DNA from 3 places in the Streptomyces sp. SCPE 10 genome. Region 3 is predicted to be linked to each of the others. Evidence: riboswitches for the same ligand, from Rfam matches in the RefSeq annotation. Region 3 holds a riboswitch; each other region holds the start of a gene.
The links. A riboswitch is a leader RNA that binds a small molecule or an ion and turns the genes downstream of it on or off. The one in region 3 is predicted to bind cyclic di-AMP.

Region 1 (9,331 bases), 790 kb from region 3:
GCTCGGCTGATCGGGACGGCCCCGTGGGGCGAGCCGCTCCGTCAGCAGGGAGCCCTGCCGAGACGCCGGGTCACCGCAGTTGGTCGAACGCCTGGTCGGCGTCGGCCACGGCCTCGGGGTGGATGTCGCGGGCGGCTCGGCCGTCGGCGATCCTCTGCCAGTTGGTCCGGGCGAGCACCCGTTGGACCGCGAGCACCTGCGCGGCTCGCAGGCGTGCCCGGATGCCTTCGCCGAGGGCCTTCGCCAGTGCTTCCTCGTCCTCGAGCCGGTACTGCGTGAGCCGTCCCGCCAGGCTCGGCGTGGTGAACACCAGCCGATGGAACGCCACCACCTCGGGGTGATCGTTGAGGCCGGTGACGGGGTCGTACCGATCGAGGCCGGCCCGGAAGTGCCGGTGCAGTGCCGTCACCGGCTCGATGCCGGGCTCACGGTCACGTACGACGCGTGCCGCCTCGCCCTGGTGATCCGCGAACCGGTGCAGCACCAGGTCTTCCTTGGTGGGGAAGTACCGGAAGAGAGTCGGCTTGGAGACCTCGGCCGCTGCGGCGATGTCGTTGACCGAAACACGGTCGAAGCCGCGCTCCAGGAACAGCGAGACGGCCGCGTCGCCGATGGCGTCGCGCGTCCGCTCCTTCTTGCGGGCCCGCAGTCCCGTCGGCTCGCTCATCTGGCCACCGTAACATTCGTTACCGAGTTGCTTTTTTAACCGGGTAACGTTTTCATGAGTGGCGTGCATCAGACAGACATTCCTCCCGTGCTCGTGACCGGCGCGACGGGCCGGGTCGGCCGCGTCGTCGTCGACCGACTCCTCGAAGCGGGCGTACCGGTCCGCGCCCTCATCCATCGCGCCGAGACGGCGGCGACGCTGCCGGCGAAGGCCGAGGTCTTCACCGGCGACCTCACCGCGCCCGAGTCACTCGACCCGGCGTTGAAGGGCGCCGGTGCGGTCCTCCTCGTCTGGACCGCCCCGCCCGAGACGGCCGAGGCGGTCGTCGCGCGGCTGGCAGCCCACGTGCGGCGGGTCGTCTTCCTCTCCTCCCCGCACCAGACGCCGCACCCCTTCTTCCAGCAGCCCAATCCCATGGCCGTGCTGCACGCCGACATCGAGCGGCTCATCGCGGCGACCGGACTCGAACCGACGATCATCCGGCCCGGGATGTTCGCGTCGAACTCGCTGGCCTGGTGGGCACCCGCGATCCGGGCCGGCGAGACCGTCCGGTGGCCGTACGGCGCTGCCGAGACGGCACCGGTCGACGACCGCGACGTCGCGGCCGTCGCCGCGCGGACGCTCCACGAGGACGGACACGTCGGAGCCGACTACGTCCTCACGGGCCCCGAATCGCTGACCCACGCCGCGCAGGTGGACGTCATCGGTGACGCCCTGGGGCGCCGGATCGCCTTCGAGGAGATGACGCCGGACGAGTTCCGAAGGCTGTCGGAGGGCACGGCGCCCGCCTCGGTCGTCGACATGCTGCTCGCCGCGTGGAGCGCGGCGGTCGGACAGCCCGCGTACCTCACCACCGCGGTGGCCGACATCCTCGGGACGGCGCCGCGGACGTTTCGCCAGTGGGCCGCCGACCATGCCACCGCGTTCACGGAGGGTCCGTAGCCGGGGTCGCCGTCGCGGCGGACCGCGTCGCGCCGCAGGTCGGGCCGTCGGCCCGGTGGTGACCCGGACCTGGGGGCCCGCGGCAAAGCCGTGTGCTCGGCACCCCGAACATGGCGTACACTGGAATCACCGACGCGGGGTGGAGCAGCTCGGTAGCTCGCTGGGCTCATAACCCAGAGGTCGCAGGTTCAAATCCTGTCCCCGCTACTGAAGACTCAGGGCCGGAATCCATGCACTGGATTCCGGCCCTGAGTGTTTTCCGGCAGCCGTCGCCGCGGCTCCCGTAAGAGGTATCACCTACGGTGACCGTGCGACCGCCGTACGCATAACAACTGAGTCACCATCAAAAACCGGATGACTCCTGAACCCCGGTCAACTCGCCCGGTTTGGCGGCCCCCTGGGCGGTAAGTCCACGCCCCAGAGCCGTAATGATCAAGCCGAACGGCTTGGAAAGTGACGGCCGAGTCTATTAACGTTCGATAACGCAGCGCGGTCGTCCCAGCCGTCACCCGAGGCGGCTCCGTGCGCACGCGCCGAATCCCGTAAGGGAACCGGGGAACCACCACCTTGGGGTGAATCACGCGGACACCACCGTGAACTCAGCGAGTCCACGGCCGGTATACGCGCGTAGGAGACCTTCCTGCTCCGAACCCGTCAGCTAACCCGGTAGGCGGAGGAAGGAAAGGAGCACGCCCCCGTGGCGTCCAACCGGCCTGCCCCACAAGCCCCGTTCGTGCCCGCCCAACGCGATTCCGAGCCGTTCGGCCACGGCCCCGGCCCCGAGGGCGAGGGCCCCTGGGAGGAGTGGAACCCCACCGAGGAGTCCGTCGCCCCGGTCCGCGGCCGGCACCGCGTCGTCAAGCAGCGCGGCGGCTTCGCACGCAGCTCCACCGTCCTCGGCGTCGGTGTGATCGCCGCCGTCGGCGCGGGCGGCATCGCCAGCGCCAACACCGGCAAGTCCCCGGTCTCCATCTCCATGCCGGACCTGCCCTCCGTCTCGGTGCCGCACCTGTCCTCCGTGGAGCACCTGCTCGGCGACGACTCCGCCGGTTCCGCCGAGAAGCACCAGGCCACCGACACCGCGCTCACCGGCATCGGGCAGACCACCGAGGACGGCACACCCACCGGCGCCGGCGAGGCCCTGCGCAACCGGATCATGGCCCAGGCCGAGCAGCAGCAGGGCCAGGCCGACAGCAAGGCCACCGCCGCCATGGTCGCCGCCGCCCAGCAGCAGAGCGACGCGGCGGCCGCCCAGGCCGCGAAGGAGGCCGCCGACAAGGCCGCCACCGCCAAGCAGCAGGCCGAGGCCGACGCCAAGAAGGCCGCCGAGGCCAAGCGGCTGGCCGAGCTGGCCAAGCAGTACACGCTGCCGGTCGTCTCGTACACCATCACCGGCACCTTTGGGCAGCCCGGCGCCATGTGGTCCTCCGGCTACCACACCGGCCTCGACTTCGCCGCCCCCACCGGCACCCTGATCAAGGCCGTCCACGGCGGCACCATCACCCAGGCCGGCTGGGCCGGTGCCTACGGCTACCGCACCGTCCTCACCCTGGACGACGGCACCGAGCTGTGGTTCTGCCACCAGTCCTCGATCAACGTCTCGGTCGGCCAGAAGGTCACCACCGGCGAGGTCATCGGCCGGGTCGGCGCCACCGGCAACGTCACCGGACCGCACCTGCACCTGGAGGTGCACCCGGGCGGGCAGGCCACCGGCGTCGACCCGGCGCCCTGGCTGCGCGACAAGGGCCTCACCCCCTGAGCACACCGGTCCCCGTGGCGATTTCGGGCCGGCGGCGGAACGCGGGCGTCCACCGCGGGTGTAATGGTGGAGCATGACTTCTCTGCGCACACTGGGCTCTTCCGACCTCGAGGTCTTCCCGCTCTGCCTGGGCGGCAACGTGTTCGGCTGGACCGCCGACGAACAGACCTCCTTCGCCGTCCTGGACGCCTACACGGCCGCGGGCGGCAACTTCGTCGACACGGCCGACGTCTACACCGCCTGGGTGGAGGGTCACCAGGGTGGCGAGTCCGAGACCGTCATCGGCAAGTGGCTCAAGGCCCGCGGTAACCGCTCCGACGTCGTCATCGCCACCAAGGTCAGCCAGCACCCGCAGTACCCGGGCCTGTCCGCGGCCAACATCAAGGCCGCCGCCGACGCCTCCCTCGCCCGCCTGGGCACCGACTACATCGACCTCTACTACACCCACTTCGACCAGCCTGACGTGCCGGTGGAGGAGATCATCGGCGCCCTGGACGAGCTGGTGAAGGCCGGCAAGGTGCGGCAGATCGCCGCGTCCAACATCAGCGCCGAGCGGCTGCGGGAGTCCCTGGACTTCTCCACCCGTGAGGGCCTGGCCCGCTACGTGGCGGTCCAGCCCCACTACAACCTGGTCTCCCGCGACACCTACGAGGGCCCGCTCCAGGACCTCGTCGCCCGTGAGGGCCTGTCCTGCGTGCCGTACTTCGCCCTCGCCGCCGGCTTCCTCACCGGCAAGTACCGGCCCGGCCGGAAGGTGGACAGCGCCCGCGCCAACCGGGCCGCGGACTACGCGGAGACCGAGCGCGGCCAGAAGGTCCTCGCCGCCCTCGACGAGATCGCCGCCGCCCACGAGGCACCGCACGCCACCGTCGCCCTCGCCTGGCTGGCCGCCCAGCCGACGGTCACCGCCCCGATCGCCTCGGCGCGCACGCTGGACCAGCTCCCGGCCCTGCTGGGCGTCGGCGAACTGAAGCTGACGGACGAGGAGCTGAAGAAGCTGACGGACGCCTCGGCGTAGCCGGCGGCAGCGGGGTTCCGGGAGGTCCCGGGGGTCCCGGCGGCGTCACGTCCGGTACGGGTTGTACGACGTGGCGTACGGCGCCGCCGGGTAGCCGTACCCGGGCCCGCCGTGCCCGGGGCCGCCCTGTGCGGGTCCGCCGTATCCGTGTCCGGGGCCGCCCCACCCCGGTCCGTACCCCTGGTTGTACGGTGCCGGGGCCCAGGGCGTCGGTGCCGGGGCCGCCGTGCGGGCCGCGTACTCCAGCGCGGGCCGGGCCGCGTCCCGGCGCTGCCACAGCTCGTCCAGCAGCTCCCGCTCGCGGGCGACGAAGCCGGCGCCGGCCCGGCCGCGCCGCCCCCGCCGCCGCAGCAGCGCCAGCGCGGTGGCCTCGGTCTCGTACCGGGCCACCGCACGCGCCGTGGCCCGGCCGCCGTGGTGGCGGGCGAAGTCGCGGGCCATCCGCCGTGCCCGCATCGAGCCCAGGGCGAACGGCTCGGCCGGACCCAGCCACCCGGCCAGGACGTAGACGGGCAGCTCCTCGCGCACGGTGCGCAGCTCCCGCTGCCGGGTCCAGATCCCGAGCCAGGTCAGCAGCCCGAACACGGGCAGCATGAACATGCCGTAGACGGCGAGGAAGCCGAACTGGCCGAAGGTGGCGGAGCCGTTCCACAGGGCGTGCATGCACATCGCGAGCAGCAGCCCGCCGAGCGGCACCAGCAGCCGCCGGGCCCGCTGGTGCGGGCCGCTCAGCGCGGCGACGCCGAAGCCGATGCCGGTGCAGGTGGTGAACAGGGGGTGCGCGAACGGGGACATCACGATGCGCACGAAGAAGGTGGCGGCGGTGACGGAGACGATGCCGTGGCCGCCGGTGAGCTGGTCGGTCCCGAAGGCGGTGCCCAGGTAGAGGATGTTCTCGGTGAACGCGAAGCCGGTGGCGGTGATCCCGGCTATCACCATCCCGTCCACGATCCCGGTGAAGTCGCGCCTGCGGAAGAGGAAGACCAGCAGCACGGCCGCGGCCTTCGCGGACTCCTCGACGATCGGGGCTATCACCGTGGCGCCGAGGGTGTTGGCGCTCGCCGGGTCGGCGGTCGAGGTGGCTATCCACTTGGTCGCGAAGCTGTTGGCGACGATGGCTATGAGCGCCGCCGCGAAGGCGCCCCAGCAGAACGCGAACACCAGGTTGCGCCATGGGAAGGGGGCCACCCGGTCCAGCCAGCGGAACGCGGTGACCAGCCAGGGCACCGGCAGCACCGCGAGCCCGAGGCCCACCAGGAACCCCTCGGTCCCGGTCTCCCTGCGCACCAGCGCGAGGATGACCAGGCCGGACATGGCCAGCAGGGTGATCAGCGCGCCGTAGCGCACCCACCGCAGCTGCCACCAGTGCGGGTGCCGCAGCACCGCGTCGCCGGGGATCGGTGGGTACGTCGGATACGCAGGACTGGTGGCCACGGCATCGACCCTAACGGTGGCGGGACGAGGGGCTGGAGCGGTTTACCGGCGGCGGAAGAGCAGATCGTTCACGACATGTCCCTTGTCCAGTCCCTGTCCCTCGAAACGGGTCAGCGGCCGGAACTCGGGCCGGGGCGCGAAACCGCCGTCGGCCTGCGTGTTCTCGAACTCCGGGTGGGCGCCGAGCACCTCCAGCATCTGCTCGGCGTACGGCTCCCAGTCGGTGGCGCAGTGCACCAGCGCGCCGGACTTCAGCCGGGTGGCGACGAGGTCGAGGAACGCCGGCTGGATCAGCCGCCGCTTGTGGTGGCGCTTCTTGGGCCAGGGGTCGGGGAAGTAGACACGCAGCCCGTCGAGCGCGTCGGGGCGGAGCATCTCGCGCAGCAGGATGATGGCGTCCCCGTTGCCCACCCGGACGTTGTCCAGTCCCTGCTGGTCGGCGAGGTTCAGCAGATTGCCCTGGCCGGGGGTGTGCACGTCCACCGCGAGCACATTGGTGCCGGGGTCGGCGGCGGCCATCCGCGCGGTGGCCTCGCCCATCCCGAACCCGATCTCCAGGACCACGGGACGGTCGTTGCCGAACAGCTCGGCGAGGTCGATCACCCGCTGTCCGTCGATGTCCAGCCCCCAGGCGGGCCACAGCCGCCGCAAGGCGTCGGCCTGCCCGGCGGTCACCCGGCTGCGGCGCGGCTGGAAGCTGCGGATCCGCCGCTCGAAGTGCGACCCGGCGGGATCGGCCCGGGGGCCGTCCGGGAACCGCGGCTCGCCCTTGGCCCGGGCACGCCGCACGGCGGCACCTGGGTCCCGCGGGGCCGGTTCGGTCAGGGCTTCGGGGGCATTCATCGCATCAGACACAGTACGACCGAGTCTACGGGCGCGACCGGACCCGGCCCCAGACGTACTCGGTCACGCCCCTTGGCCGCCGACCGCGTCCAGCATCCCCAGCGCCCGGCGGGCGATCTCCCGGCCGATCGGCAGCGACGCGGTGGCCGCCGGGGACGGCGCGTTCAGCACGTGCACCGCGCGGGCCCCCTCCTTGATCAGGAAGTCGTCCACCAGCGCGCCGTCGCGCAGCACCGCCTGGGCCCGCACGCCGGCCGGGGCCCGCACCAGGTCCTCGGCCCGCACCGCGGGCAGCAGTCTGCGCACCGCCTCCAGGAACGCCCCCTTGGACACCGAGCGACGCAGCTCGCCCGCGCCGTACCGCCAGTGCCGGCGCGCCAGCGCCCAGGAGCCCGGCCACGCCAGGGTGCCGGCCAGCTCGCGGGGGCGCACGACGCCCCAGCCGTACCCCTCCCGGGCCAGTGCCGGCACCGCGTTGGGGCCGATGTGCACCACGCCGTCGACGCCCCGGGTCAGATGGACGCCGAGGAACGGGAACGCCGGGTCCGGCACCGGGTATACCAGGCCCCGCACCAGCTCGGGCCGCGCCAGCTCGTAGTACTCCCCGCGGAACGGCACGATCCGCACACCCGGGTCGTCCCCGGTCAGCCGGGCCAGTTCGTCGCAGTGCAGTCCGGCGCAGTTCACCAGCACCCGGCCGCGCACGACGTCCCCGGCCGCGGTGCGCACGGCCACGCCCCGCTCGGGGCGCCGGTCCACCCGCACCACCCGGGCGCCGTAGCGGATCTCGGCGCCCGAGGCCTCGGCGAGCCGCCGGGCGACCGCCGTGAAGTCGCACACGCCCGTGGTGCCCACGTGGATCGCGGCCAGTCCGCGCACCTCGGGCTCGTACTCGGTGAGCTGGGCGGGGCCCAGCTCCCGCACCGGTATGCCGTTCTCCCGGCCGCGCTGCACCAGGGCGTGCAGCCGGGGCAGCTCCGCGCGCTCGGTGGCGACGATCAGCTTGCCGGTGACGGCGTGGTCGATGCCGTACTCGGCGCAGAACTTCACCATCTCGGCGGCGCCCCGCACCGCGTACCGCGCCTTGAGCGAGCCGGGCCGGTAGTAGATCCCGCTGTGCACGACCCCGCTGTTGCGCCCGGTCTGGTGGCGGGCCGGGCCCGGCTCCTTCTCCAGCACGGTCACCCGGGTGCCCGGCGCGACCCGGCTGATCGCGTACGCGGTCGACAGCCCGACGATCCCCCCTCCGACCACGAGCACATCGCAGTCGTACGCCCCGACCGGCACCTGCACCACCTCCCACGTCGATAGTGCACTGCGCCACTGACATCGCCTTCAAACGCCGAAGTGATCAGTACCGCTCGGGACGCGGGGCGGGCGTGAGGGCGGGGGTGCCGGGCGGGCGCGGGGTCAGGCCGGAGCCATCAGGAGGGGCCGGGCCCGCTCCCGCAGTTCCACCACCCTCGGTTCGTCGCCGTACGGCTCCAGGCGGTGCAGCAGGTCCTTCACGTACTCGGTGGTGCGGGCCGACGAGATCCGTCCGGCCACCTCCACCGCCCGCACCCCCTGCTCGCACGCCGCGTCCAGGTTCCCGGACTCCAGCTCGGCGACCGCGGAGACGACCAGCCGCAGCCCGTGCGAGCGCACGAACTCCTCCGTCGGCTTGGACAGGGCCTGCTCGGTGAAGCGCCGCACCTGCCGGGGCAGCTTCAGGTCCCGGTAGCACTCGGCGGCGTCCGCGGCGAACCGGTCGTAGCCGTAGAAGCCGAGCCACGAGGGGTCGTTGTCCCCCTCCCGGGCCCGCTCCAGCCAGCCCTCGGCCGCCTTCAGGGCCGCCCCCGCCGCCTGCGCGTCCCCGGCGCGCGCGTGGGCGCGCGCCTCGACCAGCCGGAAGAAGCTCATGGTGCGGGCCGTGGCCAGTCCCCGGTTGCGCTCCAGCGCGGCCTGCGCCAGGTCGACCCCCTCGTCGCCGAAGCCCCGGTAGGTGGCCTGGAGCGACATGGAGGCGAGGACGTACCCGCCGAGCGGGACGTCGGCCGCCGCGCGGGCGAGCCGCAGCGCCTGGATGTAGTAGCGCTGGGCGGCCTCCTGCTGACCGGTGTCGAAGGCCATCCACCCGGCCAGCCGGGTCAGTTCGGCGGAGGCGCCGAACAGGGCGCGGCCCACCTCGTCGGAGTAGGCGCCGAGCAGCAGTGGCGCCGCCTCCACGCGCAGGCACTCCGGCACCATCGACGAACGCCAGTCGCCGCCTCCGTACTTGGAGTCCCAGCGCCTGGCGTCCTCGGCGGCCTCGCGCAGCTTGCGCACGTCGCTGTGGCCGACTCTGACCGCCGCACCGGTGCCCTCGGCGGAGCCGTCCTCCCGCGCGACCGAGCTGTCGGCGGGGGTTATCAGCCAGCGTGAGGCGGGCGTCGCGTAGGCGCTCACCGCGAAGGAGCCGGCGAGCGACTGCCAGATGCCGCCGGCGCCGGCCCGGCGCCCGGCGAGGTCGAGCCGGTACAGCTCGGTGGCCGACTTCACCGCCTGCGCCACGTCCCGGGGGAAGGCGAGACCCACTTCGGGTGCGGGGTCCGCGTCCGCCAGGCCGATCTCGTGCAGCGGCACCGGGCGGCCGAGCTTCTGTCCGATGGCGGCCGCGATGAGGTGCGGCGCGGCGCCCTGCGGCACC
Region 2 (9,331 bases), 2.4 Mb from region 3:
CATCGGACCTTCGAGGAACCGGGCTTCGGCGCGGTGGCGTGACGCCCGGTTCTGCACTGCCGTGACGCCCGGTCCGGGCCGGTCCGCCGGCTCGGACCGGGCAGGGTGGCGGGCCGCCCCGCTGCCGCCCCGACCGCACGACGCCGGTCGGGCAAGACGGGTACGGGCGACCGCGCCGGTGCGGTGGGCGCACGGAGGCGTATTTCGCGATTTCCGGCGTTTTCACGACGGAACGCCCACCCCATTCACCCGGGTCGGTAATTAACGGCACCGAAGAAATAGGGGAATACCGGCCCACGAAATACCCACCCCTTTGTATACGGCACCCGTGTTAATTCTGTGCGCCGGACATGTTTACGGCATGTTGCGAAGTCCTCACACGCTCGGCGCCACCGGGCACGCGCAGCCGGTGCTCGGCCGCCGCCCGCTCGGCGTGCAGCGCGGTCACCGCGCGGGCGCGCGCTCCGTCGCCGCGCGCCACCGCGTCCACGATCGCGCCGTGCTCGGCCCAGGTGCCGACCGGGTCCGACGGCGCGTCGAGCACGTACATCCAGGCGATCTTGTGGCGCAGCTGGAGGAGGGTGGAGGTCAGCGAGGGGCTGCCGCAGGCCTGGGCCAGCGTCTCGTGGAACCAGCCGTCCAGTGCGCGCAGTTCCTCGCTGTCGCCCCGCCTGGCGCGCTCCTGCCCCAGCCTGACCAGCCCGCGCAGCACCTTCAGGTGCGCCCCGGTGCGCCGCCGGGCGGCCCGGGCGGCGCCGAGCGGTTCCAGGAGCAGGCGCATCTCCAGCAGGTCGGCGGCCTCTTGCTCGCTCGGTTCGGCCACACAGGCGCCCGCGTGCCGGCGCGTCACCACGAAGCCCTCCGCCTCCAGGGTGCGCAGCGCCTCGCGCACGGGGACGCGCGAGACCCCGTAGCGGCGGGCCAGCACCTCCTCGGTGAGACGGCCGCCGCGTTCCAGGACGCCGGCGACGATGTCGTCCCGGATCGCCGTGCACACCGACTGCGCCGGAATACGCATGACCGACCTCCGCCTTGATCCCCGCGACACGACGCCGACGACGGACGCGTTTTTCCCATGACTCTATTCCGGTGACTCTATTCCACCGCGCCGCCTTTTCCGACGGCGGGCCGGAATCCGGGGATATTTTTTGGACAACGGCGACCGGAACACCGCGGGAAAGGCGAAAGCCCCGGCTCGGTGGCCGGGGCTTCGGATGCCGTGCGGGGGCGTGCGGGCTCGTCAGACGTCCACGCCGTGGTTGCGCAGGTAGGCGACGGGGTCGACGTCCGAGCCGTAGTCGGGGCTGGTGCGCGCCTCGAAGTGCAGGTGCGGACCGGTGACGTTGCCGGTGGCGCCGGACAGGCCGATCTGCTGGCCCGCGGTGACCTGCTGGCCCACCGTGACGCCGATGGACGACAGATGGCCGTACTGGGTGTACATGCCGTCGGCCATGCGGATCACTATCTGGTTGCCGTACGCCCCGCCCCAGCCGGTGGAGACGACGGTGCCGACGCCGACCGCGTGCACCGGGGTGCCGCTGGCCGCGTGGAAGTCGATGCCGGTGTGGGACCCGGAGGACCACAGCGAACTGCTGGCCTCGTAGCCGGTGGACACGTAGGAGTGCGCGATCGGGGCGACGAAGGCGTTCAGCCGCCTGCGCTCGGCCTCGCGGGCGGCGCGGGCCTCCGCCTCGCGCGCCTCCTCCACCCGCTTGGCAGCGGCCTCCTGGGCCGCCTTGCGCTCGGCGGCCCGCTGCTGGGCGCTGGCCTGCGCGTCGATCTGCTGGGCGACGTCGTCGCTCGCGGCGAGTACGGGGGTGAGACCGGTCTGCTCCGCGGGGCGCTCGGCGGCGAGCGCCGGAGAGGCCGCGAGGGTGCCGATGACGCCGGTGGTCGTCAGGGCCGCGACGCCGGCCGCCTGGGCGGTGGTTCGCTTGACCCGGCCGGGCTTGCGGTGCTTCCCGGTGGCGCACATGAACGCCATGGAGTGGCTGGTCCTTTCCTTCCCTCTCGCCTACCGGGTTAGCTGACGGGTTCGGAGCAGGAAGGTCTCCTACGGGCTCCCTCGCGTCACGCGCGGGTGCCCGATTCACCCCAGGGACGTGTGGGTCCCCGGCTCCCCTGGCTCGCGCCGTACGGGGACTCGGCGATGGCTGCCCGGTGCCGCGGGTGCGGCGCACTGCCCGACGAACAGCCTGGACGAAGCTATGCGGACCGGCTCCCGATTCCCAAACAGATCGGGGTTTTTGTAGCGCATCCCACAGGGCAGACGGGCAACCTCCGCCCCAATTCGGACATCTGAGGGAGAGAGTGGAACAACAGGGGCCCTGACGACCCGTAGGTCGCCAGGGCCCCGTCCCCTGTGTGCCGTTACTGCCGCTACTCGGCCGCCACCACGGTGACGTCGCCGATGCCCAGCGCCTCGACCGGCGCCTTGATCTGCGCAGCGTCACCGACCAGGACGGTCACCAGGCGGTCCACCGGGAAGGCGTTGACGACGGCCGCGGTCGCCTCCACCGTGCCCGTGGCGGCCAGTTGCCGGTACAGCGTCGCCTGGAAGTCGTCGGGCAGGTGCTGCTCGACCTGGTCGGCGAGGGTGCTCGCGACGGCCGCCGCGGTCTCGTACTTCAGCGGCGCGACCCCGACGAGGTTCTGCACGGCGACGTCCCGCTCGGCGTCGGTCAGGCCCTCCGCCGCGAGGGTGCGCAGCACCTTCCACAGGTCGTCGAGGGCGGGGCCGGTGTTGGGCGTGTCCACGGAGCCGCTGATGGCGAGCATCGACGCGCCGGTGCCGTCCGGGGCGGAGCGCAGGACCTGGCCGAAGGAGCGCACCCCGTAGGTGTAGCCCTTCTCCTCGCGCAGCACGCGGTCCAGGCGGGAGGTGAGGGTGCCGCCGAGGCAGTAGGTGCCGAGCACCTGGGCGGGCCACACCCGGTCGTGCCGGTCCGGGCCGATCCGGCCGATGAGCAGCTGCGTCTGGACGGCGCCGGGCCTGTCCACGATGACGACGCGTCCGGTGTCGTCGGCCGTCACCGCAGGCACGGGCCGGGGCTCGCCGGGCGTGCCGGTCCAGGCGCCCAGGGTGTCGGCGAGCAGCGCGTCCAGGTCGATGCCGGTGAGGTCGCCGACCACCACGGCGGTGGCCGTGCCGGGGCGCACATGGCGCTCGTAGAAGGCGCGCACGGCGGGCGCGTCGATCTTCTCGACGGTCTCCTCGGTGCCCTGGCGCGGCCGGGACATGCGCGAGGCCGCCGGGAACAGCTCCTTGGACAGCTCCTTGGCGGCACGGCGGGCGGGGTTGGCCAGCTCGTGCGGGATCTCGTCCAGGCGGTTGCGGACCAGGCGCTCGATCTCGCTCTCGGCGAAGGCGGGAGCCCGCAGCGCGTCGGCGACCAGGCCGAGGCCCTTGGCCAGGCGGGAGGCGGGGACCTCCAGGCTGAGCCGGACGCCGGGGTGGTCGGCGTGCGCGTCGAGGGTGGCGCCCGCGCGCTCCAGCTCGGCGGCGAACTCCTCGGCGGAGTGCCGGTCGGTGCCCTCGGAGAAGGCGCGCGCCATGATGGTGGCCACGCCGTCCAGGCCGGCCGGCTCGGCGTCCAGGGGCGCGTCGAGCAGCACCTCCACCGCGACGACCTGCTGGCCGGGGCGGTGGCAGCGCAGCACGGTCAGGCCGTTGTCGAGCGCGGCGCGCTCGGGGGCCGGGAAGGCCCAGGGCCTGGCCTCGCCGGGCTGTGGCCGGGGGTGGAAGTCCATGGTGGCGAGCTGCTCGGTCACTTGGCCGTCTCCTCGTTCTCGTTCCCGGCCTCTACGGTGGCTTCCGACTCGGGGTCCTCGGGCAGGTCGGCGTCCTCGACGTTCTCCGGGGACTTGGGCTCGTAGACCAGGACCGCGCGGTTGTCGGGGCGCAGGCGGGCCTTGGCGACCTCCCGGACCTCCTCCGGGGTCACCTCCAGGATGCGCGGCACGGCGTTCAGGGCGAGCTGCGGGTCGCCGAACAGGACGGCGTAGCGGCACAGTTCGTCGGCGCGGCCCGCGACCGTGCCGAGCCGGTCCAGCCACTCGCGCTCCAACTGGGCCTGGGCGCGCTCCATTTCCTCGGCGGTGGGGCCTTCCTCGGCGAACCGGGCCAGCTCCTCGTCGATGGCGGCCTCGATGACCGGCACCTCCACGTCGCCGGAGGTCTTCACGTCCAGCCAGCCCATGGAGGGCGCGCCGGCCAGGCGCAGCAGGCCGAAGCCGGCCGCGACGGCCGTGCGGTCGCGGCGCACCAGCCGGTTGTAGAGCCGGGAGGACTCGCCGCCGCCGAGGACGGTCAGGGCGAGGTCGGCCGCGTCGCAGGCGCGCGTACCGTCGTGCGGCAGCCGGTAGGAGGCCATCAGGGCGCGCGCCGGGACCTCCTCGACGACGACCTCGCGCAGCTGCTCGCCGATGACGTCCGGCAGGGAGCCGTCCCGGGGCGCGGGCTTGCCGTCGTGGGCCGGGATGGAGCCGAAGTACTTCTCCACCCAGGCGAGCGTCTGCTCGGGGTCGATGTCGCCGACCACGGAGAGCACCGCGTTGTTCGGCGCGTAGTAGGTGCGGAAGAACTGGCGGGCGTCCTCCAGGGTGGCCGCGTCCAGGTCCGCCATGGAGCCGATCGGCGTGTGGTGGTAGGGGTGGCCCTCGGGGTACGACATGGCGGTCAGCCGCTCGAAGGCCGTTCCGTAGGGAACGTTGTCGTAACGCTGGCGGCGCTCGTTCTTCACGACGTCCCGCTGGTTCTCCATGGACTCGTCGTCCAGGGCGGTCAGCAGGGAGCCCATGCGGTCGGCCTCCAGCCAGAGCGCCAGCTCCAGCTGGTGGGCGGGCATGGTCTCGAAGTAGTTGGTGCGCTCGAAGCTGGTGGTGCCGTTGAGCGAGCCGCCGGCGCCCTGCACCAGTTCGAAGTGGCCGTTGCCCTTGACCTGCCCCGAGCCCTGGAACATCAGGTGCTCGAAAAGGTGGGCCAGGCCGGTGCGCCCCTTGACCTCGTGGCGGGAGCCGACGTCGTACCAAAGGCAGACGGCCGCCACGGGGGTCAGGTGGTCCTCGGAGAGCACCACGCGCAGACCGTTGGCCAGGCGGTGCTCGGTCGCTGTCAGGCCCCCGGAGCCTGCCTCGGCTGTGGTCGTGTGACCCATGGGCATGTACGTCCCTTCGCGAGCGGAGGCGGTTGTGGAAACCGCGTTTTTCCTGCCGTTCCTGCCACTGTATGCAAAGCGTGCGAGGCCCCGGCGAAGTTCCCGCGGCACGTACGCCCACAGCGGATCGCGTAGCCTGCGTCGGACCCGGATCCGTGATCGCCCGGGGCGCCGGGCGAGCCGCGCGGGCCGGGGTGCGGACAGGGGGCCGGGCGGAGCGCCGTCCGGCCCCGCGGCCGGACGCGGCAGGGTCGGGGGCCGTTCGCGGACGGGTCGTGGAGCCCGCCGGGGACGGCTCGTGGACCGGGTCGCGGCCCGGCTTGTCAGTGCCCCGGTCCACAATGGTCCGCGACAGATCCGTCAACCGCTTCAGCAAGAGCGAGCCGAAGGGTGCGCGCCCCGAAGGCGAGCGACCAGATCAGGAGGAGCCGGCAGCGATGGCCCGCCGCAGCACGAAGACCCCGCCGCCCGACGATTCGTACGAGGAGAAGATCCTCGACATCGACGTCGTGGACGAGATGCGTGGCTCCTACCTCGAGTACGCGTACTCGGTCATCTACTCGCGCGCCCTGCCGGACGCCCGTGACGGTCTCAAGCCGGTGCACCGCCGGATCGTCTACCAGATGAACGAGATGGGCCTGCGCCCCGAGCGCGGCTATGTGAAGTGCGCCCGTGTCGTCGGCGAGGTCATGGGCAAGCTGCACCCGCACGGCGACGCGTCGATCTACGACGCCCTGGTGCGCATGGCCCAGCCCTTCTCCATGCGCGTGCCGCTGGTCGACGGCCACGGCAACTTCGGTTCGCTGGGCAACGACGACCCGCCGGCCGCCATGCGGTACACCGAGTGCCGGATGGCCGAGGCGACGAGCCTGATGACCGAGTCGATCGACGAGGACACGGTCGACTTCGCGCCGAACTACGACGGCCAGGAGCAGGAGCCGGTGGCGCTGCCCGCCGCCTTCCCGAACCTGCTGGTCAACGGCTCCTCGGGCATCGCGGTCGGCATGGCCACGAACATGCCGCCGCACAATCTGCGCGAGGTCGTCGCCGCCGCCCGCCATCTGATCAGGCACCCGAACGCGGACCTGGACGCGCTGATGAAGCACGTCCCGGGCCCCGATCTGCCCACCGGCGGCCGGATCGTCGGCCTGGACGGCATCCGGGACGCGTACGCGACCGGCCGCGGCACGTTCAAGATGCGCGCGACGGTCTCGGTCGAGCCCGTGACCGCCCGCCGCAAGGGCCTGGTGATCACCGAACTGCCGTTCGCGGTCGGCCCGGAGAAGGTCATCGCGAAGATCAAGGACCTGGTCAACGCCAAGAAGGTCCAGGGCATCGCGGACGTCAAGGACCTCACCGACCGCGAGCACGGACTGCGCCTGGTCATCGAGATCAAGAACGGCTTCGTGCCCGAGGCCATCCTGGAGCAGCTCTACAAGCTGACGCCGATGGAGGAGTCCTTCGGCATCAACAACGTGGCCCTGGTGGACGGCCAGCCGCTCACCCTCGGCCTGAAGGAGCTGCTGGAGGTCTACCTCGACCACCGCTTCGACGTGGTGCGCCGCCGCAGCGAGTTCCGGCGCGGCAAGAAGAGCGACCGGCTGCACCTGGTCGAGGGTCTGCTCACCGCCCTGGTCGACATCGACGAGGTCATCCGGCTGATCCGGTCCAGCGACAACTCCGCGCAGGCCAAGGAGCGCCTGATGGGGCGCTTCTCGCTGAGCGAGGTGCAGACGCAGTACATCCTCGACACGCCGCTGCGCCGGCTCACCAAGTACGACCGCATCGAGCTGGAGGCGGAGAAGGACAAGCTCACCGAGGAGATCGCGGAGCTGACCCGGATCCTGGAGTCCGACGCGGAGCTGCGCAAGCTGGTCTCGGCCGAACTGGCCGTCGTCGCCAAGAAGTTCGGCACCGACCGGCGCACGGTCCTGCTGGAGTCGGCGGGCGCCCCCGCCGTGGCCGTGCCGCTCCAGGTGGCCGACGACCCCTGCCGGGTGCTGCTGTCCTCCACGGGCCTGCTGGCGCGTACCGCGACGGCCGAGCCGTTCCCGGAGCAGGCGGGCGCCAAGCGGGCCAAGCACGATGTGATCGTCTCGGCGGTGCCGGCGACCGCGCGCGGGGAGATCGGCGCGGTGACGTCGGCGGGCCGGCTGCTGCGGATCAACGTGGTCGATCTGCCGCAGTTGCCGGACACCGCGGGCGCGCCGAACCTCTCCGGGGGCGCGCCGCTGGCGGAGTTCGTCTCCCTGGAGGACGACGAGACGGTGGTGTGCCTGACCACGCTGGACGAGTCGTCCCCGGGCCTCGCGCTCGGCACCGAGCAGGGTGTGGTCAAGCGTGTGGTGCCCGACTACCCGTCCAACAAGGAGGAGTTGGAGGTCATCACGCTGAAGGAGGGCGACCGGATCGTCGGCGCGGTGGAGCTGCGCACCGGCGAGGAGGACCTGGTCTTCATCACGGACGACGCGCAGTTGCTGCGTTTCCAGGCCTCCATCGTGCGTCCGCAGGGCCGCCCGGCGGGCGGTATGGCGGGCATCAAGCTCGCCGAGGGCGTGCGGGTCATCTCGTTCACGGCCGTCGATCCGGCCGTCGACGCGGTGGTGTTCACCGTGGCGGGCTCGCGCGGCACGCTGGACGACTCGGTGCAGACGACGGCCAAGCTGACCCCGTTCGACCAGTACCCGCGCAAGGGCCGGGCGACCGGCGGAGTGCGCTGCCAGCGGTTCCTGAAGGGCGAGGACTGCCTCGCGCTGGCCTGGGCGGGCCCGGCGCCCGCCCGCGCGGCGCAGAAGAACGGCAGCCCCGCGGAGCTGCCGGAGCCGGACCCGCGCCGGGACGGCTCGGGCACCTCGCTGCCCAAGACGGTCTCGGTGGTCGCGGGTCCGGTGTTCTGACCGCCGCGGGCCGCGTTCTAGCCCTCGTAGGTCTCCTCCGTGTCCGGCTCCTCCTCGGAGCCCTGGACGTAGCGCAGGACGCCCCACATGCCGTGCTCGTCGGCGTGTGGGGCGTCGCTCGCGCAGCCCCGCAGTTCCTTGCCGAGCGTCTCGGTGTCGATGCCGGAGCCGATCAGCACCAGTTGGGTGCGGCGGTCCTCGGCGGGCGGCCAGGGCTCGGGGTAGAAGCGCAGGAACCGGCCGACGGCGTGCACGGCATAGCGGTTGCGGGGGTCGCACGGGCCGAAGTCGACATGTCCCTTGATCCGGTACAGCCCCTCTGGCCTGCTGTCCAGGAAGCGCATCAGGCGGCGCGGATCCATGGGGGCGCCGGAGGTGAAGGACAGGCTGTCGTAGCCGGTGTGCAGATGCCCGGTGTGCTCGTGCGCGCCGCGGTCGTGCAGGTCGTCGAAGGACAGCTGGCCGATGCGCTCCTCGCTCGGCCGGCAGTCGAAGAGGAACTCGGGGTCGACCCGGCCGTAGGTGGCGGGAGCGACGGCGGCCCGGTCGGTCAGGGAGCGCACCAGGGTGAGCACCCGTTCGGGGTCGGCGGCCCGGTCGAGCTTGTTGACGACCACCAGGTCGGCGAGGGCGAGGTGCCGGTCGATCTCGGGGTGCTTGGCGCGGGTGTCGTCGAACTCGGCCGCGTCCACGACCTCGACCAGGCCGCCGTAGACGATGTCGGGGTGCTCGCTGGCGAGCACCATGCGCACCAGTTCCTGCGGTTCGGCGAGTCCGCTGGCCTCGATGACGATCACGTCGATGCCGGCGGCGGGCGCGGCGAGCCGGTCCAGGTAGCCGTCGAGTTCACTGGCGTCCACGGCACAGCACAGGCAGCCGTTGCCGAGGGAGACGGTGGAGTCGCCGAGGGCGCCGGCGACGGCCAGGGCGTCGATCTCGATCGCGCCGAAGTCGTTGACGATCGCCCCGATCCTGCTGCCCGCGCTGTGGTGCAGCAGGTGGTTGAGGAGCGTGGTCTTCCCCGAGCCGAGGAAGCCGGCCAGTACGACGACCGGGATCTGCCGAGGACGACGGCTGCCGTCCGCACTGTGCGCCAAGCTGTTCCCCAAGGGGCGACCTCTCTCCTGTGAACCGGCTGCGGACCAGGATAAAAGGGTTCCCGGGGGCGGCTCGTCTAGGCCGCGGGAACCGCGACGGGCGCCTCGGGGCCGACGTAGCGGGCCACCGGACGGATGATCTTCGGGTCGGCCGCCTGTTCGAGGAGGTTGGCGCTCCAGC
Region 3 (9,331 bases):
CTCGGGGAGGGCCGTATCACCCAGGCCGTCGACATCCTGGGCGCGATCCTGCCCGTCGCGGCCGAACGGCACGGCGAGCACTCCCCGGTCGTGCGTACCCTGCGCAAGCAGTACGCGGCGACCCTCATGGACGACGGCCAGTACCGGCGCGCACTGCCCGAACTGCGCCGGCTCGCCGACGAACGCGCCGCCGAGGCGGGCCAGGCCGACCCCGCCTCGCTGCGTTTCCGCCATGACGCCGCCCAGTGCCTCGAACAACTGGGTGAACCCGCCGCGGCGCTCGCCGAGTACCGCGCCCTGCTGCCGTACTACGAGAACCAGTACGCCGTCGGCGACCCGCAGCAGGCCCACGAGGTCCGCCGGCGCATCGGCCACCTGCTGCTCGCGCTCGGCGACCGGGCCGCCGCCCACGACACCCTCGCCCGCCTGGTGCCGGACGTGGAACGCCTCGGCGGCCCCGGCCACCCGATGGCCGTCGAGATCCGACGCACCCTGCACTGGCTGGGCCAGGTGCGCGGCTGATTCATCCAGCTGTACAGACATCGAACGACACACCGAGAACCAACAAGGATGAGAACCATGGCCGGACACCGGCAGTCGAAGAAGCGCAGATACATCGCCTGGTCCGCGGCGGGCGTCGTCGTGGTGGCGGGCGCCGGCCTGGCCGCGCAGACCTCCATGGCGGCCACCACCTGGCCCGCGCAGCGGACGTTCACCGGGCGCGCGTTCGACACCTGCGCCGCGCCCTCGCTGTCCACCATGAAGGCCTGGCACACCGGCTTCTACGGCGCCGCTGCCGTCTACGTGGGCGGCAGGAACCGCGGCTGCGCCCAGCCCAACCTCACCGCCTCCTGGGTCAAGTCCGTCAGCTCCCTCGGCTGGAAGCTCATCCCCCTCTACGTCGGCGCCCAGCCGCCCTGCCAGTCCGGCGCCAACCCGGAGAAGATGACCAGCTCCAACGCCGCCACCCTCGGCACCCAGGACGCCAACGACGCCGTCGCGAAGGCCGCCGCCCTCGGCATGAAGGCCGGCAGCCCGGTCTACCTCGACATGGAGGCGTACGACGTCACGAACAAGGCGTGCAACACCGCCGTGCTGACCTATGTGCGCGCCTTCGACAAGCAGCTGCACGCCAAGACGTACCGGGCCGGCTACTACGGCTTCACCAGCTCCAGCGCCAAGGCGATCGCCACCGCGACCGACAAGACGGACCTGCCGGGCAACCTCTGGTACGCGCTGTGGGACAAGCAGAACACCACCACCGCGGACTGGCCGTGGGGCGCCACGCAGTTCACCGGGCACAGCCGCGCCCACCAGTACATGGTGAACAGCAAGGAGGCGCACGGCGGCGTCACGCTCACCGTGGACCGCGACGCGTGGGACGCGCCGGTGGCCATCACGGGCTGAGGCCGCGGCGGCGCGACGGTACCCGAAGTCGCGGTGAATCGTTGGTCGAATGGGTTGGCCGCGGCAGTGCCGCTGCCTACCATCGATCACCGCAAGACTTTGTGCGCCCGCCCGTCGCCCGGCCACCACCCCTGGCGGAGGCGCTGGCGCGCCGCACCTGTCGTGCAATCTCCCTTGGAGGTTTCCTTGCACCGCCGCCGTCGCACCGCGCTCGTCCTCACCGCCGCGATCGCCGCCGCGGCCCCCCTGCTGACCGCCTGCGGAAGCGACGCCCACCCGGGCGCGGCGGCCGTGGTGGGAGGGCAGCGGATCACCGTCGCGCAGTTGCAGAACCGGGTCGACGAGGTCCGCGCGGCCCAGCGGGCCGCGGTGTCCGACCCGGCCCAGTACCAGCAGGTGCTGGCCGAGACCAGCAGCCTCACCCGCGACACCCTGCACAACATGGTCCTCGACCGGGTGATCCACCGGGCCGCGCAGGACCAGGGCGTCACGGTCACCCGCAAGGACACCCAGCAGCTGCGCGCCAGCCTGGAGCAGCAGGCGGGCGGCGCCAAGGGCCTGCGGACCGCCTGGCTCCAGAAGTACGGCATCGCCCCCGCGTACCTGGACGACAACCTGCGCCTCCAGCTGGAGGCGCAGAAGGTCGCCGCCCGGCTCGGCACCGACACCTCCCAGCCCGCCTTCTGGAAGGCCCTCTCGCGGGCCTCCGAGGAGCTGCACATCGACATCAACCCGCGCTACGGCACCTGGGACGTGCAGAAGAGCGGCCGGACGGACGCGAAGACGCCCTGGGTGCGGGAGGTGACGGCGCCGTCGGGAGGCGCGCCGGTGACGGCGTAGGACGGACCGGCCCCCAGGCCGCGGGCAGACGATCGCATGATCCCTGCGGCCCTGTGGACAACCGAATCCGCTCGTCGCCGCCGTGGGTTACGTTCGGAGCGTGAACGCATCGAGTCCCGCCCCCGGCCGTATCGTCCTGCTCACCACCAGCCACCGTGTCGCCCCCGGCCTGCTGTCCTGGCCCGCCTGGCAGGCCCTGCGCACCGCCGACGCCGTGCTGTGCGCGGACGGCGCCCACCCGCAGCTGCCGTACCTGCGGGAGGCCGGCATAGCGGTGGCCGAGGCGGCGCCCACGGCGCAGGAGCTGGTCGACGCCTGCGCCGGCGGGCGGACCGTCGTGGTCGTGGCGACGGGGGAGGGCGAGCCCGCGCTCACCGACGGACTGGCCCGGCTGGCCGGCACCGGCCGGCTCCGCATGCCGGAGCTGGAGCTGCTGCCCGCCTCCTACGACCTGCCCGGCGCCCGCCTGCTGGACCTCGTCCAGGTCATGGACCGCATCCGGGCCGAGTGCCCCTGGTCCTCCCAACAGACCCACGAGGGCCTGGCCAAGTACGGCATCGAGGAGGCGTACGAACTGGTCGAGGCGATCGAGGCGGGCGACCGTGAGGAGCTGCGCGAGGAACTGGGCGACGTCCTCCTCCAGGTCGTCTTCCACGCCCGGATCGCCGAGGAGCACCCCGAGGCGCCGTTCTCGATCGACGACGTGGCGGGCGGCATCGTCGCCAAGCTGATCCACCGCCATCCGCACGTCTTCGGCGAGGCGACGGCCGAGACCCCGGAGGAGGTCAAGGCGCACTGGCTGCGCACCAAGGCGGAGGAGAAGCGGCGCAGCTCGGTCACCGAGGGCATCCCCCTCGGCCAGCCCGGCCTGGCCCTCGCCGCCAAGCTGGCCTCCCGCGTCCGCACCGCCGGGCTGGACGTCCCCCTGCCCCAGGGTGAGGGCATCGGCTACGAGCTGCTGGCCCTCGCCGCCCGCGCCGAGTCCGCCGGCACCGACCCGGAGACGGCCCTGCGCGCGGCGGCCCGCACCTACCGGGACGCGATCCGAAGGGCCGAGGGAGTGGACCCGCGGGAGGACGAGGACCCGTCGTGAGCGCCCCGGCGGCGCCGGACCGGCCGCTCCCGTCACGGCGCGGGCACCGGCGGAGGCGGGGCCCCGGGCCGGCGGTGGCACGCCGCCCGGGCGGGCCGGATACCGTCGAGGAGTGACCGACCAGCTTCGCCCCGACGACACCGTTCCCGCCGCCCCCGAGCTCTTCACCTGGGAGTTCGCCGCCGACCCCTACCCCGCGTACGCCTGGCTGCGCGAGCACGCGCCCGTGCGCCGGACGCGGCTGCCCAGCGGGGTCGAGGCCTGGCTGGTCACCCGGTACGCGGACGCCCGGCAGGCGCTGGCGGACCAGCGGCTGAGCAAGAACCCGGCCCATCACGACGAGCCCGAGCACGCCAAGGGCAAGACCGGCATCCCGGGCGAGCGCAAGGCCGAGCTGATGACGCATCTGCTCAACATCGACCCGCCGGACCACACCCGGCTGCGCCGGCTGGTCAGCAAGGCGTTCACGCCCCGCCGCGTCGCCGCGTTCGCGCCCCGGGTCCAGGAGCTGACCGACCGGCTCATCGACCGGTTCGCGCAGCGCGGCAGCGCCGACCTCATCCACGAGTTCGCCTTCCCGCTCCCCATCTACGCCATCTGCGACCTGCTCGGCGTCCCGCGCGAGGACCAGGACGACTTCCGGGACTGGGCGGGCATGATGATCCGGCACGGCGGCGGGCCGCGGGGCGGGGTGGCGCGGTCGGTGAAGAAGATGCGCGGCTACCTCGCCGAGCTGATCCACAAGAAGCGCGAGGCGCTGCCCGCCGAGCCCGCGCCCGGCGAGGATCTGATCTCCGCCCTCATCCGCGCCTCCGACCACGGTGAGCACCTCACCGAGAACGAGGTCGCGGCGATGGCCTTCATCCTGCTCTTCGCCGGCTTCGAGACCACCGTCAACCTCATCGGCAACGGCACCTACGCCCTGCTCACCCACCCCGGTCAGCGCGACCGCCTCCAGGACGCCCTCGCCCGCGGCGACGACGAGCTGCTGGCGACCGGGGTGGAGGAACTGCTGCGCTACGACGGCCCGGTGGAGCTGGCCACCTGGCGGTTCGCCACCGAACCGCTCACCATCGGCGGGCAGCGGATCGAGCCGGGCGACCCGGTGCTCGTCGTGCTGGCCGCCGCCGACCGGGACCCGGAGCGGTTCGCCGACCCGGACGTGCTGGACCTCGGCCGCCGGGACAACCAGCACCTCGGCTACGGGCACGGCATCCACTACTGCCTCGGCGCCCCGCTCGCCCGACTGGAGGGCCAGAGCGCGCTGGCCACCCTCTTCACCCGGCTGCCCGACCTGCGGCTGGCCGCCGACCCGGCCGAGCTGCGCTGGCGCGGCGGGCTCATCATGCGCGGTCTGCGCACCCTGCCCGTGGAGTTCACCCCGCCGGGCGACCGGTAGCCCGGACCATGAAACGGAGTGGCCCGTTCCGCGCTGGAGGAAGGATGTGTGACGGAGCGGAGGGCAAACCTTCCACGCTGTGATCTTCGCGTGATCCGCGCGGCATGAACTTGTGACAAGTGATCGAGTGCGGCTACGTTCACCCCTCAGCGTGGCGAACCGGCACCACCCGCCGCGCCGGCCCCCGCAGTCGCACGAAAGGCTTCCGCATGATCTCCGGGAACGGTCGTCACCGCCGCCCCCGTCAGGCTCCGGCCCTCCTCGTCGCGGCGGGCGTGACCGGCTCCGCCATCGCCATCCCGCTGCTCGGCGCCGCAAGCGCGCACGCGGCCGACGGCACCACCTGGGACAAGGTCGCCGGCTGCGAGAGCGGCGGCTCCTGGAGCGCCGACACCGGCAACGGCTACTACGGCGGCCTCCAGATATCCCAGGACGACTGGATCCACTACGGCGGCACCCGGTACGCCTCCAGCGCCGACCAGGCCAGCCGCTCGCAGCAGATCGCCGTGGCCGAGAAGATCCTCGCCGACAAGGGCACCCTGCCCTGGGCCACCTGCGCCCTGCTGTCCGGGCTGACCCCCAACTCCGGTTCAGTGGACGTCGATCCGGGCGTCGGCGGCAACGGCCAGGGCGACGGCACGACCGACCCCTCCGGCCCGCCCGACGCCTCGGCCCCCTCCGGTACCCCGAGCGGCGGCCAGGACACCACCCCGAGCGGATCCGGCACCGGCTCCGGCAGCGGCGCCCACGACGGCGGCTCCGGCTCCGGCGCCTCCTCCTCCGCCGACCCGTCCACCTCCCCGTCCACCTCCCCGTCCACCGGTTCCGACGCCGGCACCGGCACCGGCAAGCACACCGGCAAGCACGCGGCCCCGCACCCGGGCGCCTCCCACGGCTCCACCGGCGCTCCCGGGACCGGCGGCACCGCCCCGGACCCCACCGCCCCCTCGGCGCCCACCGGCACGGTCACACCCGCCCCGACCGCCGACGACCCGGACAATTCCCGGCAGGACGTCGGCTCTTGGAGCCTGGTCGACACCGGAGCCCTCGGCGGCGGACGGCACCGCGGCGGCACCGCGGACGAAAGCACGGCGACCGGACAGGACGGCTCCGACTCCGGGCGGCACGCCTCCCGCGAGCCGGGCACGTACACCGTCCGCGAGGGCGACTCGCTGAGCACCATCGCCGACTCCCTTGACGTGCACGGCGGATGGCATGAGCTCTACTCCGCGAACAAGAAGGTCGTGGGCGCCGACCCGAATCACATCACCGCCGGTCAGACCCTGAAAGTCGGTGACGAAACGGGCGCCCGCTAGGGCGAGTTGACGCCCCACTTGATCGTCAAATGTCCGCTTTGGCGAAAGTGTGGGATGAGTCTCAGAAGCCCTGATCGTCTTTGAAATTCCGCGGATCGCGTGGCTACGGTCATGACCGCTCGTCACCACGAGCCCCGGCGGCCGCAACGCCTAATCCTGCCAGCGGCTGCCCGGGAACAGTCGTCGCGTCAAGCGCCGCAGGCAGGAGCGGGGGACCCAAGGTAAGTGCCGGGCCCGGCAGTTGATGCCGGACCGGCTCGGGGTGAAGCCACGCCTCCCACGGGAGGGGTGGCCGGGCAACTCAACCGGCCCGAACCCGACAGCTCACCTCGCAGGCGTCGGTGAGGGGATCGTTCATGCTGTTTTCCGGCAAGGGCAAGCACCGTCGTCCGTCCAAGGCCGTCCGCGCCGTCACGCTCGCCGGTGTCACCGGTGCCGCCGTCGCCGCCCCGCTGATGGCGGCCGGCAACGCCTCCGCCGCCACCACCTCCCAGTGGGACACGGTCGCCCAGTGCGAGTCCGGCGGCAACTGGTCCATCAACACCGGCAACGGCTACTACGGCGGTCTGCAGTTCTCCGCCTCCACCTGGGCCGCGTACGGCGGCACCGCCTACGCCCCCACGGCCGACAAGGCCGGCAAGGCGCAGCAGATAGCCGTCGCCGAGAAGGTCCTGGCCGCACAGGGCAAGGGCGCCTGGCCGGTCTGCGGCACGGGCCTGTCGAGCACCCCGTACAACGGCTCCGCGCCCACTTCCGGCTCCTCCTCGTCGCACACGGGCACCTCCACCCGCTCCACCGACGAGCAGGCCGCCACCCGCTCCACCCAGCGCACGGCCCCGTCCACCACGGGCAAGTCCACGGGCGGCTCCACCGGCTCCTCGGCGAGCGGCGCGGGCAAGACCGTCACCACCCCGACCGGCAAGAAGGTCAAGAAGGGCGACGGCGAGTACAAGGTCGTCACCGGCGACACCCTCAGCTCCATCGCGGCGAAGCACCACGTGGCCGGCGGCTGGCACAAGCTGTTCGAGCTGAACAAGGACATCGTCGACAACGCCGACCTCATCTACCCGGGCCAGCAGCTGCACCTGAAGTGACCCCCGGCGGCTGACGGCCCCGCCCGGCGGGCCCGCCCCCAAGGGTCCGCCCCCGTCCCCACGGGCTCCCCGCCCCGGCGCGTTCTCCCCCGTACGCGCCGGGGCGGGGTCGTTCGTTTTCCCGCTCTTTCGCCGGGTCTCATCCGCGAACCCCTTTGTTCCGCGGGTGAACAATGGGTACCGTCTGCATGTCCCTCCCGTCCACGGGACGGTCGGTCGGTGGCCGACGACCCCTGGACGGTTAGGCTCTAGTCGCAAGGCACAGCCGTAAGGCAGACCGCCCCGCACTTCCAGCGTCACATCCAAGAAGGAGATGCTCGTGCCGTCCATCGACGTCGTCGTAGCCCGGGAAATCCTGGACTCCCGAGGCAACCCCACGGTCGAGGTCGAGGTCGGCCTCGACGACGGCAGCACCGGGCGTGCCGCCGTCCCGTCCGGCGCCTCCACCGGCGCCTTCGAGGCCATCGAGCTGCGCGACGGTGACCCCAACCGTTACCAGGGCAAGGGCGTCGAGAAGGCCGTCCTCGCCGTCATCGAGCAGATCGGCCCGGAGCTGGTCGGCTACGACGCCACCGAGCAGCGGCTGATCGACCAGGCCATGTTCGACCTGGACGCCACCGACAACAAGGGCTCGCTCGGCGCCAACGCCATCCTCGGCGTCTCCCTGGCCGTCGCGCACGCCGCCTCCGAGGCGTCCGACCTGCCGCTCTTCCGCTACCTGGGCGGCCCCAACGCGCACCTGCTGCCGGTGCCGATGATGAACATCCTGAACGGCGGCTCGCACGCCGACTCCAACGTGGACATCCAGGAGTTCATGATCGCCCCGATCGGCGCGGAGTCCTTCTCCGAGGCGCTGCGCTGGGGTGCCGAGGTCTACCACACCCTGAAGAAGGTCCTGAAGAGCAAGGGCCTGGCCACCGGCCTCGGCGACGAGGGCGGCTTCGCGCCGAACCTGGGCTCCAACCGCGAGGCCCTGGACCTCATCCTGGAGGCCATCAAGGAGGCCGGCTACGCCCCCGGCGAGCAGATCGCCCTCGCGCTCGACGTCGCCGCCTCCGAGTTCTACAAGGACGGCAAGTACCTCTTCGAGGGCAAGGAGCGCTCCGCCGCCGAGATGACGGAGTACTACGAGGAGCTGGTGGCGGCCTACCCGCTGGTCTCCATCGAGGACCCGCTGTTCGAGGACGACTGGGCCGGCTGGAAGGTCATCACCGACAAGCTCGGCGACAAGGTCCAGCTGGTCGGCGACGACCTGTTCGTCACCAACCCCGAGCGCCTCGCCCGCGGCATCGAGGAGGGCACCGCCAACGCCCTGCTGGTCAAGGTCAACCAGATCGGCTCGCTGACCGAGACCCTGGACGCCGTCGAGCTGGCCCAGCGCAACGGCTTCAAGTGCATGATGTCGCACCGTTCCGGCGAGACCGAGGACGTCACCATCGCCGACCTGGCCGTCGCCACCAACTGCGGCCAGATCAAGACCGGCGCCCCGGCCCGCTCCGAGCGCGTCGCCAAGTACAACCAGCTGCTGCGCATCGAGGAGATCCTGGACGACGCCGCGGTGTACGCCGGCCGCAGCGCCTTCCCGCGCTTCAAGGGCTGAGCCACCCGGCCGGTCCCGCCCCCCGTCGGGCCGGGACTTGGCCAGTCGTACGTACGTCCCCGTACCCGGTCCCGTACCGTGTCCGGGGACGTACGCACGTGTGAAAGGGGAGGCGGAGAACCGACATGGCCGTCAAGGACCGGGACCGTTTCTCCACCACGACCAGGCTGCGGCTGCTGGGCGAGCAGACGGCGGCCCGGGTCTACCGCTCGCAGACCAAACGGCAGGCCCGCCGCTCGCGGCTGACCGGCCGGGCGGCGCTGCTCGCGCTGGTGCTGTGCTCGCTGGTCGTCGCCCTCGCCTACCCGATGCGGCAGTACGTCTCCCAGCGCGCCCAGATCTCCGACCTCCAGCGGCAGGAGACCGAGGCCCGCCAACGCGTCGAACAGCTGCGCGACCTCAAGGCTCGCTGGCAGGACGACGCCTACGCCGAGCAGCAGATCCGCAAGCGGCTGCACTATGTGAAGCCCGGCGAGACCGGGTACGTGGTCGTCGATCCGGGCGCGGCCCGGCAGTCCCGCGTCGATCTGAGGGCCGCCCACCGGCCCTGGTACACCAACATCTGGGACGGGGTCGACAAGT

Region 1: it holds a riboswitch for cyclic di-AMP, as region 3 does, so the genes downstream of both, ACSP97_RS18950 (M23 family metallopeptidase) here and ACSP97_RS15305 (transglycosylase family protein) in region 3, are expected to answer to the same signal.
Region 2: it holds a riboswitch for cyclic di-AMP, as region 3 does, so the genes downstream of both, ACSP97_RS26495 (M23 family metallopeptidase) here and ACSP97_RS15305 (transglycosylase family protein) in region 3, are expected to answer to the same signal.

Annotation. Positions count from the first base shown of each region.
Region 1 covers NZ_CP197069.1:4,072,543-4,081,873, forward strand. Annotated here, with positions in the region: gene ACSP97_RS18930 (dihydrofolate reductase family protein) at 1-10, shown strand, start outside; gene ACSP97_RS18935 (TetR/AcrR family transcriptional regulator) at 71-667, opposite strand; gene ACSP97_RS18940 (NAD(P)H-binding protein) at 755-1,609, shown strand; tRNA gene ACSP97_RS18945 (tRNA-Met) at 1,743-1,816, shown strand; cyclic di-AMP (ydaO/yuaA leader) riboswitch at 2,131-2,297, shown strand; gene ACSP97_RS18950 (M23 family metallopeptidase) at 2,307-3,368, shown strand; gene ACSP97_RS18955 (aldo/keto reductase) at 3,442-4,386, shown strand; gene ACSP97_RS18960 (PrsW family intramembrane metalloprotease) at 4,432-5,820, opposite strand; gene trmB (tRNA (guanosine(46)-N7)-methyltransferase TrmB) at 5,863-6,663, opposite strand; gene lhgO (L-2-hydroxyglutarate oxidase) at 6,727-7,959, opposite strand; gene ACSP97_RS18975 (MFS transporter) at 8,074-9,331, opposite strand, start outside.
Region 2 covers NZ_CP197069.1:5,724,343-5,733,673, reverse strand. Annotated here, with positions in the region: gene ACSP97_RS26500 (GntR family transcriptional regulator) at 332-1,018, opposite strand; gene ACSP97_RS26495 (M23 family metallopeptidase) at 1,241-1,984, opposite strand; cyclic di-AMP (ydaO/yuaA leader) riboswitch at 1,997-2,159, opposite strand; gene ACSP97_RS26490 (M16 family metallopeptidase) at 2,380-3,750, opposite strand; gene ACSP97_RS26485 (M16 family metallopeptidase) at 3,768-5,162, opposite strand; gene ACSP97_RS26480 (DNA gyrase/topoisomerase IV subunit A) at 5,594-8,053, shown strand; gene ACSP97_RS26475 (CobW family GTP-binding protein) at 8,071-9,162, opposite strand; gene ACSP97_RS26470 (citrate synthase) at 9,228-9,331, opposite strand, start outside.
Region 3 covers NZ_CP197069.1:3,278,030-3,287,360, reverse strand. Annotated here, with positions in the region: gene ACSP97_RS15335 (protein kinase domain-containing protein) at 1-522, shown strand, start outside; gene ACSP97_RS15330 (glycoside hydrolase domain-containing protein) at 580-1,407, shown strand; gene ACSP97_RS15325 (SurA N-terminal domain-containing protein) at 1,594-2,247, shown strand; gene ACSP97_RS15320 (nucleoside triphosphate pyrophosphohydrolase) at 2,348-3,340, shown strand; gene ACSP97_RS15315 (cytochrome P450 family protein) at 3,453-4,739, shown strand; gene ACSP97_RS15310 (transglycosylase family protein) at 4,949-6,055, shown strand; cyclic di-AMP (ydaO/yuaA leader) riboswitch at 6,239-6,408, shown strand; gene ACSP97_RS15305 (transglycosylase family protein) at 6,412-7,149, shown strand; gene eno (phosphopyruvate hydratase) at 7,463-8,749, shown strand; gene ACSP97_RS15295 (FtsB family cell division protein) at 8,875-9,331, shown strand, end outside.